2 regions of the Desulfofundulus sp. genome follow, and region 2 is predicted to be linked to the other one. Evidence: riboswitches for the same ligand, from Rfam matches in the RefSeq annotation. Region 2 holds a riboswitch; the other holds the start of a gene.
What was found. A riboswitch is a leader RNA that binds a small molecule or an ion and turns the genes downstream of it on or off. The one in region 2 is predicted to bind cobalamin.
Positions count from the first base shown of each region.

Region 1: linked by a shared signal. The riboswitch ahead of thiC (phosphomethylpyrimidine synthase ThiC) and the one ahead of ACPLUI_RS04965 (energy-coupling factor ABC transporter permease) in region 2 are both predicted to bind cobalamin.

Region 1 covers NZ_JBNATZ010000088.1:5,513-8,863, reverse strand. The annotation lists gene thiC (phosphomethylpyrimidine synthase ThiC) at 1-1,259, opposite strand, end outside; cobalamin riboswitch at 1,374-1,659, opposite strand; partial or broken gene ACPLUI_RS07210 (ClpP family protease) at 1,746-2,201, opposite strand; gene ACPLUI_RS07205 (ribonuclease J) at 2,453-3,351, opposite strand, start outside.
Region 2 covers NZ_JBNATZ010000050.1:3,306-10,921, reverse strand. The annotation lists gene ACPLUI_RS04995 (thiamine phosphate synthase) at 1-798, shown strand, start outside; gene thiC (phosphomethylpyrimidine synthase ThiC) at 795-2,096, shown strand; gene thiL (thiamine-phosphate kinase) at 2,198-3,205, shown strand; gene tsaE (tRNA (adenosine(37)-N6)-threonylcarbamoyltransferase complex ATPase subunit type 1 TsaE) at 3,317-3,799, shown strand; gene tsaB (tRNA (adenosine(37)-N6)-threonylcarbamoyltransferase complex dimerization subunit type 1 TsaB) at 3,780-4,484, shown strand; gene rimI (ribosomal protein S18-alanine N-acetyltransferase) at 4,493-4,966, shown strand; cobalamin riboswitch at 5,035-5,314, shown strand; gene ACPLUI_RS04965 (energy-coupling factor ABC transporter permease) at 5,711-6,472, shown strand; gene ACPLUI_RS04960 (energy-coupling factor ABC transporter substrate-binding protein) at 6,476-6,808, shown strand; gene cbiQ (cobalt ECF transporter T component CbiQ) at 6,801-7,583, shown strand; partial or broken gene ACPLUI_RS04950 (energy-coupling factor ABC transporter ATP-binding protein) at 7,580-7,616, shown strand, end outside.

The sequences.
Region 1 (3,351 bases), on a different contig from region 2:
ACCTGCATGGCACAGTACTTGCCGCACATGGCGCACGTCCGGTGAGAACCACGGCTGCGTTCCCGGCGAAGGGCACCGGCCCGGCCGGGGTCGAGGGCCAGTTGGATTTGCCTCTCCCAGTCCAGGGCCTTGCGTGCCCGGGACATTTCCAGGTCCCACTGCGCCGCCCGTGGTTCCCTGGCCACGTCGGCCGCATGGGCGGCAATACGGGCGGCAACAACCCCTTCCCGCACCTGCTCCACATCGGGCAGTCCCAGGTGCTCCGCAGCGGTGACATAACAGAGAAATTCCGCCCCGGCCCAGGCTGCAAGGGCCCCGCCGATGGCTGCCGTAATATGGTCGTACCCAGGGGCGATGTCCGTAACCACCGGGCCGAAGACAAAATAGGGTGCCCCGTGGCAAATCTGCTTTTCCAGCTGTACGGTGGCCTTCAGGTGCCCCAGGGGGACGTGCCCCGGTCCTTTCACCATCACCTGCACCTGCTGTTGCCGGGCCCGGGCCACCAGTTCCCCCAGCACCACGAGTTCCTGCACCTGGGCCGCGTCCAGGGAATCGGCCAGGCAGCCGGGACGCCACCCGTCGGCCAGGCTCAAGGTAACATCGTAGCGGCGGCAGATCTCCAGCAGCCGGTCGAAATGCTCATAAAGAGGATTCTCCCGCTGGTTGTAAATCATCCAGCCCATTAAGTGGCTGCCCCCGTGACTGACCAGGTAATCGATGCGGCGGTGCTTTCTGGCCGCCCGCAGGGTCTGCCACGTGGTGGCACAGTGCAGGGCCAGAAAATCCACTCCGTCGGCCGCCTGCCGCTCGATTACCTCGAACATCTCGTCCACCTTCATTTTGACCGCCGCCCCGTACTTCTCCCGGGCTTCCGCCAGGGCCTGGTACACTGGCAGGGTACCCACGGGCGTGGTGGTTGCGGCCAGCACGGCCCGCCGGGCACCGTCAATGTCACCACACACGCTCAGATCCATGAGGGCATCGGTACCTGCTTCCAGGGCTGCCCGTACTTTGGCCACCTCCCCCTCGATGGTGTCCCTTTCCCCCGCCAGGCCCACACTGGCGCTCACCTTCACAGCAAGGCCCGTTCCGATACCCACGGGATCGATGTTCTTTCTCATGCGGTTGCGTGGTATGACGATGGTGCCTTCCGCTACTCCCCGGCGGATAAATTCCGGGTCCACCCCCTCCCGCCCGGCCACCCTTTTCATCTCGGGCGTGATCTCACCGGCCAGAGCCCTGGCCATTTGTGTTGGCATTTCCGCAACACCTCCATGGATGAAATAAAATAAAAAGTCCCCAGCCAAAAACAACCATCTGGCTGAGGACTTTACCATCATCCTCCGCGCACGGCCGCCCTTTCTCGCGAGAGCAGCCATTCCCTCAAACAGGCAGGTCTCCTGGCTAACGGATCATAGCTCCTTCCACCCGGCCTTCCCAGCTGACACTCAGCCATGTGTAGCTCCCTTCAGCGCAACTCTCTCGCTAGCAATAACAAGCTCACATTGCCAAGGGGTTCACCTGAACTGAGTGATGGCCAGTGACCGCTTCAAGCTCCCCGACTACAGTGGCGGGACCGCGCCGTTTCCGGGTGGTATGCCACCCGTCCGGACTTCCCTATTCTCCCCTTCATGAGGCACCTGTTTGACTATTCAATTATTACCATTATTTTATCACATCCTCACCTCCGATCAAGAATGAAATTTGTGAGGAGGTCAAAAGCTTTGGGGTAGCGACAGGGGCACTATCGGCACCCCGATGCTGTGTCCCCCGCCCAGTACGATGGATACTGTAGGTTTGGAAAGGCTGGCGATCATTTCTGCAATAGCCAGGCCCGCCTCCACATCCCCACCCACCGTGTTCAATACCACCAGCACGCCTTCCACATCCGGGCTCTGCTCCAGAGCCACCAGTTGAGGGATGAGATGTTCATACTTGGTGGTCTTGTTTTGCGGTGGTAATACCAGGTGGCCTTCAATCTGGCCTACAATGGTCAAACAGTGAATGTTGCTTTTAACTTCAGGCACGGAACTGGACCCCATCTCTTTAATGGATTCCATACTTTCCTTAGTACGCCCCTGTACCCGTTGGGGCGCCGGAGTAGACCCGGGGTTATCGGTTTCCCGCTTGGGGGGCGCAACAGGCTCTTCCGGAGGGTTTTCCGGAGGCGTGCACGGGTACTCTCCCTCGTGGCCCCATATAGTCCAATCACCAGGCACTTTTACCCATCCTCTCACAGGTTTTTCTCTCTTCTCTAGTATGGTTATGTGAAGGGATAAAATACACATATAAACACAAACACGGGCTACCTGAACCCGCGTTCCACCGGAGCCACGCTACCTGCGTTCGCCTTGCCAATACGGTTTTTATGTATGCATCAGGGAAACCCGGCGCATGTAAAGAGCCGGAAGGCCTTTGTCCCAGGACCTTCCGGCTTTCCAGTATGCGGTGTTCATACTTCCATGATTATGGGCAGGATCATGGGCCTTCTCCTTGTTTTTTCGTAGAGGAACTTTCCTAACACGTCTCTCACCTGTGACTTGATAGCCGCCCATTCCGAAAGACCCCGATCGTTACACTTCTCCAGGGCCTCCTTGACCCTTTGCCGGGCTTCTTCCATCAATTGCTCGGACTCCCGCACATAAACAAAGCCTCTTGAGACAATATCCGGCCCGGCCATAACCTGACCCAATTCGCGATTGATAGTTACGACTACGATCAAGATCCCGTCCTGGGAAAGCTGCCTGCGGTCGCGCAGTACAATGTTACCCACATCACCCACGCCCAGACCGTCCACCAGCACGCGCCCCGCCGTTACCCGCCCGGCAATACGCCCGGAACGACGGGTAAACTCCAGCACCTGGCCGTTTTCGGCCACAAAAATATGCTCCGCCGGAATACCCATGGTGCGGGCCAGCTCCGCATGTTTGATCAACATACGGTACTCACCGTGTACCGGCACGAAAAACCGCGGCTTGACCAGATTGATCATCAGTTTAAGCTCTTCCTGGCTGGGGTGACCGCTCACATGAATACCCGAAACCGCCTCATAGATGACATGAGCACCCTGCTTGAAGAGCTGATCGATAATACGCGCCACCAGCTTTTCGTTGCCCGGGATGGGGGTAGCAGAAATAATAATGGTATCACCAGGAAGAATTTCCACCTGCCGGTGGTCCCCCAGCGCCATCCTGGTAAGGGCCGACATGGGCTCACCCTGACTACCCGTACACAAGAAGACCACTTTATTTTTGGGTAGACGGTTGGCTTCTTCCAGTTCTACCAGGGTTCCTTCGGGAATATGAAGATAACCCAGCTCGTGGGCTATATTGATCACATTAATCATGCTGC
Region 2 (7,616 bases):
GAAGCTACACGGGTGCTGGAGGAGTATGCCCGTCTTTTGCCGGTAGCCGCTCCTTTTAAGGATATCCGCTATGCCGCTTATCTGGTGGAAAAGGAAATGGTGAGCCGCCTGGTACAGTTGGGTGCGTTTGGATCCCCTTCCTGTCAACCGGGAACCTGCGGGATTGATTACAGCCTGTACGTAATTACGGGGGATAAGTTCAGCCGGGGCCGGTCGATTCTGGAAGTGGCCCGGGCAGCTATTGAAGGAGGGGCCACAGTTTTACAATTGCGGGAAAAGGAATTTACCGCCCGCCAGCTGATTGACGTCGGACACCAGCTGCGCCGCTTGACGCGGGAAAAGGGAGTCACCTTTATTGTCAACGACCGGGTGGATGTAGCTCTGGCGGTGGATGCCGACGGTGTACATCTTGGCCAGGATGATCTGCCCGTCGGCATGGCGCGGCGCATTCTCGGCCCCGGCAAAATTATCGGTATCTCCACTCACAGCGTGGAACAGGCCCTGGAAGCCCAGCGGCAGGGTGCCGACTATATCGGTGTGGGTCCCGTTTTTGAAACCCACACCAAAGATGATGTCCAGGCCCCGGTGGGTGTGGACCTGGTGCGACAGGTGGCATCCGCGGTCAGCATACCGAAAGTGGCCATCGGAGGCATCAAGGCCGGTAATGTGGAAGAGGTGATTGCTGCCGGGGCTGACGGGGCGGCAGTGATCACGGCAGTGGTGGCAGCAGAAGATGTATCCGGCGCTGCCCGCGAACTGCGTTCCCGGATCGATAAAGCAAGGAGGTATTTGAAATGACTCAACTTTTAGCAGCCCGGGCAGGGGAAATAACGGCGGCCATGCGCCGGGTGGCTGAGAGAGAAAGGTTGCCGGTGGAAGAAATTTTAAGGAAGGTAGCTGCCGGTACGGTGGTTATTCCGGCCAATAAAAACCATGCAGGCCTGGACCCATGCGGTATCGGGGAGGGCTTGCGTACCAAAATCAATGCCAACCTTGGGACCTCTACGGCTTTTGCCAGTATCCAGGAAGAATTAACCAAACTGGAAGCCGCTTTGAAGGCCGGAGCCGATGCGGTGATGGACCTTTCTACGGGAGGCGACCTGGACGGCTGTCGCAGGGCGATTATTGCGAGGAGTTCCGTACCGGTGGGTACCGTTCCCATTTACCAGGCGGCTGTGGAAGCCAGGGAAAAACGGGGTAGTATTGTGCAGATGAAGGCCGACGACCTGTTTGCCGTAATTGAAAAGCAGGCTGCCGACGGGGTGGACTTCATCACCGTGCACTGTGGGGTCACCCTGGAGGTCATCGGCCGGCTGCAAAGGCAGGGGCGCGTTACCGATATCGTCAGCAGGGGCGGTTCTTTCCTGGCGGGGTGGATGCTTCACAACGGCCGGGAAAATCCCCTCTATGAACAGTTTGACCGGCTGCTGGAGATATGCCTGCGTTACGACGTTACTTTGAGCCTGGGTGACGGCCTGCGGCCGGGATGCCTGGCCGATGCCACCGACCGTGCTCAAATCCAGGAGTTGATTGTACTGGGAGAACTGGTGAACCGGGCGCGTGCCGCGGGTGTGCAGGCCATGGTGGAAGGCCCCGGGCATGTCCCCCTGGACCAGGTGGCCGCCAATGTGCAGGTGCAGAAGACGCTGTGTAACGGTGCTCCCTTTTACGTTCTGGGCCCCCTGGTTACCGATGTGGCTCCGGGGTACGACCATATTACCGCCGCCATTGGGGGAGCTGTAGCAGCCATGGCCGGAGCCGACTTCTTGTGTTATGTGACTCCCTCCGAACACCTGGGTCTGCCTACCATAGATGACGTCAAGGAGGGTGTGGTGGCGTCCCGCATTGCCGCCCACGCGGCAGACCTGGTCAAGGGCGTGCCGGGAGCCCGGGAATGGGATCTGGCTATGGCCCGGGCCCGCAAGGCCCTGGACTGGGAAGCCCAGATAAGGCTGGCCATTGACCCGGAAAAAGCCCGGGCATACAGGGAGAAGCGAAATCCGGCCGGAACCAGGGCCTGTACCATGTGTGGCGATTTCTGTGCCATGGAGATTGTGGCCAGGTATCTGGGTGCGGAACGGGTGGAAGAATGTTAGCGGAATTAAAAAAGTAATGTCTGTCGCTCCTTAAGGGACGGCTGCCGCTCCGAGCGTATCTGGTACAGTACCTGTATGGCATTGAGGAGATGTATGGAACCTTGAAGCTTGGTGATCTGGGCGAATTCGGCCTCATAAACCGTTTGTCCCGGGATTTGATCAACCGGCCGGGAGAGGTGGTGCGGGGCATAGGGGACGATGCGGCGATTTTAAACCTGGAAGGCCCCTGGTGGCTGTTGTTCACGACCGACATGCTGGTTGAAGGGGTTCACTTTTCGCTGGATTATGCCACTCCCGCTCAGGTGGGCATCAAGAGCGTGTCGGTTAACGTGAGCGACATTGCGGCTATGGGCGGGTGGGCCGCTCATGGTGTGGTTTCCCTGGGCCTGCCCGCGCGCCTGTCCGTGGAGGAAGTGGAGGAACTTTACCGGGGTATCAGGCAGGCGGCGGGTGAATATGGCTTGAATATCGTGGGTGGAGACACGGTGCTCTGCCCGGAGCGGCTGGTGATCAACCTGGCCCTGGTGGGGTTCGTGGAAAAAGGCCGGGCTGTGTGCCGCGGTGGGGCTAGAGTGGGGGATTTGATCTATGTCACCGGCAGCCTGGGTAAATCCGCAGCCGGGCTATACCTGTGCCGGCACCCGGATTTAACTGTTGACCCTGGGGTGGCGGCTTTCCTCAAGCAGGCACACCTGGAACCCCGGGCGAGATTGCGGGCCGGGCGAGTCTTATCCCGGGCCGGGGTTACAGCCATGGACGACGTCAGTGACGGCCTGGCTGCAGAACTGCGGGAAATCTGCCTTGCCAGCGGCGTGGGCTGCCGGGTGCGTGCACGGGATATTCCTGTGGACCACCGGGTGGTAGTGGTGGCTGCACTGGCTGCTTGCGACCCCCTGGATTGGGCCTTTTCCGGCGGTGAGGATTTTGAGCTTGTCTTTACCGTTCCACCGGACACAGCCCGGAATGTGGAGGAAATGCTTGCTGCGGCCGGAGAAGAATGCCGCTGTATTGGTGAGATTACCCCGGCGGACAAGGGAGTGGTTCTGGAACTGCCCGGCGGCCGGTGCGTCCCCCTGGAGGCCCGCGGTTACGATCACTTTGCCCCTTAGGCTAAAGCTTTAAAATATTTGCGCTCACAAAGAGTTTTGAAACGGCCCCTCCACAGGTTATAATACTGGCAGACTTCTTTTTTGCGTGGTAGAATCGAATCGGGTGGTTGCATGGCTTTTGTATGGCGAACCCGTTCTCCCGGGGAAACTGAAGAGTTTGGCCGCCTTCTGGCCTCCATCTTGCTTCCCGGAGATGTTCTGTGCCTGTATGGTGATCTGGGTGCGGGGAAGACGGTGCTGGCCCGCGGTATCGCCCGCGGCCTGGGGATTACCCGGCCGGTAACCAGTCCTACTTTTACATTAATTAACGAATACTCCGGCCGGTTGCCCCTGTACCATATGGATGTCTACCGTCTGGGCGGGTCCGGGGAGATGGCCGATCTGGGCTATGAAGAATACTTCTACGGTGAGGGCGTGACCGTGTTGGAGTGGGCGGGGCGGGTTGAAGAGGTTTTACCTTCCGAACGGCTGGACATTTACTTCAAGGGATTCCAGGGAGAGCCGGACTTACGCGAGATTCATATAATCCCCCGGGGGAGGCGCTATGAAGAACTGGTGAAGGAGCTGACCGCCCTTGTTGGTGCTGGGTATTGAGGCTGCCACGCCGGTGGCTGCGGTGGCCGTGGTAGACGGGGAAAGGTTGCTGGCCGAGCGGATGGTTAATAACCGGCGCACCCATTCGGTGAACCTCCTGCCCATGATTAAAGCCGTGCTGGAAGACGCAGGGGTTGGGCGGGAGGACCTGGGTGGTATCGCTGTTTCCTCGGGGCCCGGTTCTTTTACCGGCCTGCGCATAGGTATGGCTACGGCCAAAACCCTGGCTCAGGTCTGGGGGTTGCCCGTTGTGGGCGTCGGTACCCTCGATGCTCTGGCTCACCCCTTGACAGGACAGGGGGGGCTGATCTGCCCCATTCTCAACGCTCGAAAAGACGAGGTTTATGCGGCGGTCTATCGTACAGTCGATGGAGAACTGGAACGTTTGGAGGGCCCTGTAGCGGTCCGGCCCGGGGAGCTGGCAGGTCGTCTTGAACGTCTGGGGCTTCCAGTTACACTGCTGGGCGACGGGGTTCCCGTTTATGGTGGATTCTTTAAACAACAGCTGGGCGGGATGGTTTTCTTCGCTCCGGGAAGTGCGTGTTGGCCCCGGGGTGCGCCGGTAGCCGAGCTGGGTTACCGGCTGCTGAGGGACGGAGCGGGGAAGGATCCTTTTGAACTGCTGCCCAACTACATCCGGTTATCCGAGGCTGAAGTAAAGTGGCTCCAAAAACAGAAAGGGTAAGCCGGTGTATGCCGATGGAACTGACTTTTGCCGAAATGTCCTCCCGGCACCTGGATGAGGTGCTGGCTATTGAGCAGGCTTCTTTCCCCACCCCCTGGTCCCGTTATGCCTTCACCTATGAATTGATGCACAACGAATTTGCCGTGTACATCGTCGTTCTGGCGGGTGAAAAGGTGGTCGGCTATGCCGGGATGTGGCTGGTTTTGGATGAGGCTCACGTAACCAATGTGGCCGTGCATCCGGATTACCGCCGTCGCCGGATCGGGCGGAAACTGATGCAGGAACTCATGCGCAGGGCGGTCATGCTGGGAGCCAGGAGGATGACCCTCGAGGTGCGTACTTCCAACCACGTTGCCCGCCGTCTTTATACTTCACTGGGTTTTGTGGAAAGAGGCCGCCGGCGGGGATATTACACCGATACCAACGAAGATGCCGTCATTATGTGGAAGGATCCCCTTGATGGTACAGTGCCAGGCACTTAACTTATTAACTTATGCCAGCGGTCGGGAAAAATCTGGACAACACAGGCTCGTTGTGTTACAATTTAGACAATTGAATATGGTGGACGGGTGCTCCCTGCCTACAGGCAGGGATAGAGGGAAGTCAGTGAAAATCTGACGCGGTGCCGCCACTGTGAATGGGGAGTCCGCCACACAAAGCCACTGGCCAGCACTCACTTTTGACTGAGACACTGCATACAATGGTATGTTGTCCCAGCAGTGAGAGTGTACAGCAAACTTGAACTGATGTGCTGGTGAGTGCCGGGCTGGGAAGGCGTGGTGGGACAGTGATCCATGAGCCAGGAGACCTGCCCGTTCCGTTTCACCGCTTGTACCTACGGTCCATGGGGAGGTGAAAGAGCTTAAGGTATGCTTTAACCCCTGCGCCCGGACCTGCAGGGGTTGTTGGTTTTTTAAAATCAAGATTGCAGGAATAGGTGCTTTATCCCGAGGGATAAGGCTTAAAAGGGTGATGTGGTCCCCTGTCCGGGGAGCCCCTTCAATTGAGGATGTTGTGGTGACTTGAAAGGGCCATGACCTGAGGACAGCAGAGGACATGCCTGTTCCACTCCTCATTATCTGTGCCGGGGGAGCGGTAGAAGCATGTCCTTTTTGTGTTTAAAAGGTTATCCCCCGGCACCGGTCGGGGGTTTTCTTTTTCAGGTTGGGGCTTCTGCCGACATGATTGCCAGGCAGGGTAGATTATCTTGCGAGGAGGTATTTCTTGTGCAGAAATTTCTTGTAAAGAAAAATGCCGGTATCCTTTTATCCATTCTCCTCCTTTTATTTGTATTCTTTCCCCAGCAGAATGCCTGGGCCATGCACATCATGGAAGGGTTTCTCCCCTTGAAGTGGTGCATTTTCTGGTATGTTCTGACCTTGCCTTTTCTTGCGGCAGGCATACTTTCCATTCAAAAGTCTGTAAAGGTTGACCCCGGGGTAAAAATGCTCCTGGGACTGGCGGGTGCCTTTGCTTTTGTCCTTTCGGCTTTAAAAATTCCTTCCGTTACCGGCAGCTGTTCTCATCCTACGGGTGTCGGGCTGGGAGCCATACTTTTCGGGCCATGGGCCATGAGCGTGCTGGGTTGCATAGTATTGCTCTTTCAGGCTCTATTGCTGGCCCACGGGGGTCTAACCACACTGGGGGCCAATACCTTTTCCATGGCGGTGGTCGGTCCCCTGGTGGCCTATGTCCTGTTCCGGCTGGGCCAGAGACTGGCCCTACCACGTTGGCTTTCAGTCTTTATGGCTGCTTTTGCCGGAGATCTGCTGACCTATGTTACGACATCCATACAGCTGGCTCTGGCCTTTCCCGCTTCCCACGGCGGGGTGCTGGGGGCCATGCTGAAGTTCATGGGTATTTTTGCGGTCACTCAGGTACCCCTGGCCATCAGCGAGGGAATTTTGACCATCATTGTTTTTAACTTTCTGGTTGCACACAACAGCCGCGAACTGGAACAATTGCGAGTTTTATCCCGGGAGGTATAAATGATGAAAAATGGCGTCAAGAACCTGTGTTTGATTTTGATTGTGCTGTTGCTGGCGGCCTTTCCACTGCTGGTGAACAAAAATGCTGAATTTGCAGGTGCCGATGACCAGGCGGAGAAAGTTATTGGAGAACTGCACCCGGGTTATCATCCGTGGTTCAAGTCCGTGTGGGAACCTCCAAGTGGCGAAATCGAGAGTTTGCTCTTTGCCCTGCAGGCAGCACTGGGTGCCGGGTTTATCGGCTATTTCATAGGATTCTACCGCGGATCGAGAGGTAACCATGTTCAGCAAATGCGACCCGGGGAGTTGTTAGAGGAGAGAGATACTGGTGTTTAAAATTGACCAGTATGCGTATACCAGCAGCCTGCGTCATGTTCATCCCGGAGAGAAGTTTGCCTTTGCCGTGCTCACCATGGGCATCTGCCTGGCGGCTTCCAGCATACTGGTACCAGTTCTGGTAACCGGTCTGGCGACGGCGGCCGTGATCTGGGGTGCTCGCATACCGGCCCGCTTTTACTTTAAACTTTTGCTGTTGCCCCTGGGTTTTCTGGTGACCGGCCTGCTTGCCATTGTCCTGACCATTTCCCGGAAACCCGACCCGGCTGTACACGGGTTCGTTTTCTGGGGCATTACGCTGGGTGTAACTTTGCCGGCTCTTTATCATGCCGGCCTGCTCTTTGCCAGGGCGATCGGTGCTGTTTCCTGTCTCTATTTTTTGTCTTTGACCACTCCCATGGTGGAGATCATTTCGGTTCTCCACCGGTTAAAAGTGCCTGCTTTACTGATTGAACTGATGGGTCTGGTTTACCGTTTTATTTTCGTAATTATGGAAACGGCATCCAGTATGTACATATCCCAGGCCTCACGCTGCGGCTATGCCAGTCCGGGGGCATCCTATCGTTCTCTGGCTCACCTGGTATCCAACCTTTTTGTCAGGTCATTTTACCGTTCCCAGGCCCTTTTCACCGCCCTTCTGGCCAGGGGGTATACGGGCGAGCTAATGGTCCTGGAAAATTCCCGCCCGGTTTCCGGGAAAAATATCGCCCTTATTGCCGTCGTGGATTCTATGCTGCTGGTTCTGGTCCTGGTGAGCAGGAGGTGGCCTGTTTGAAAGAATTTATTCTGGAAGCCCGTGATGTTCATT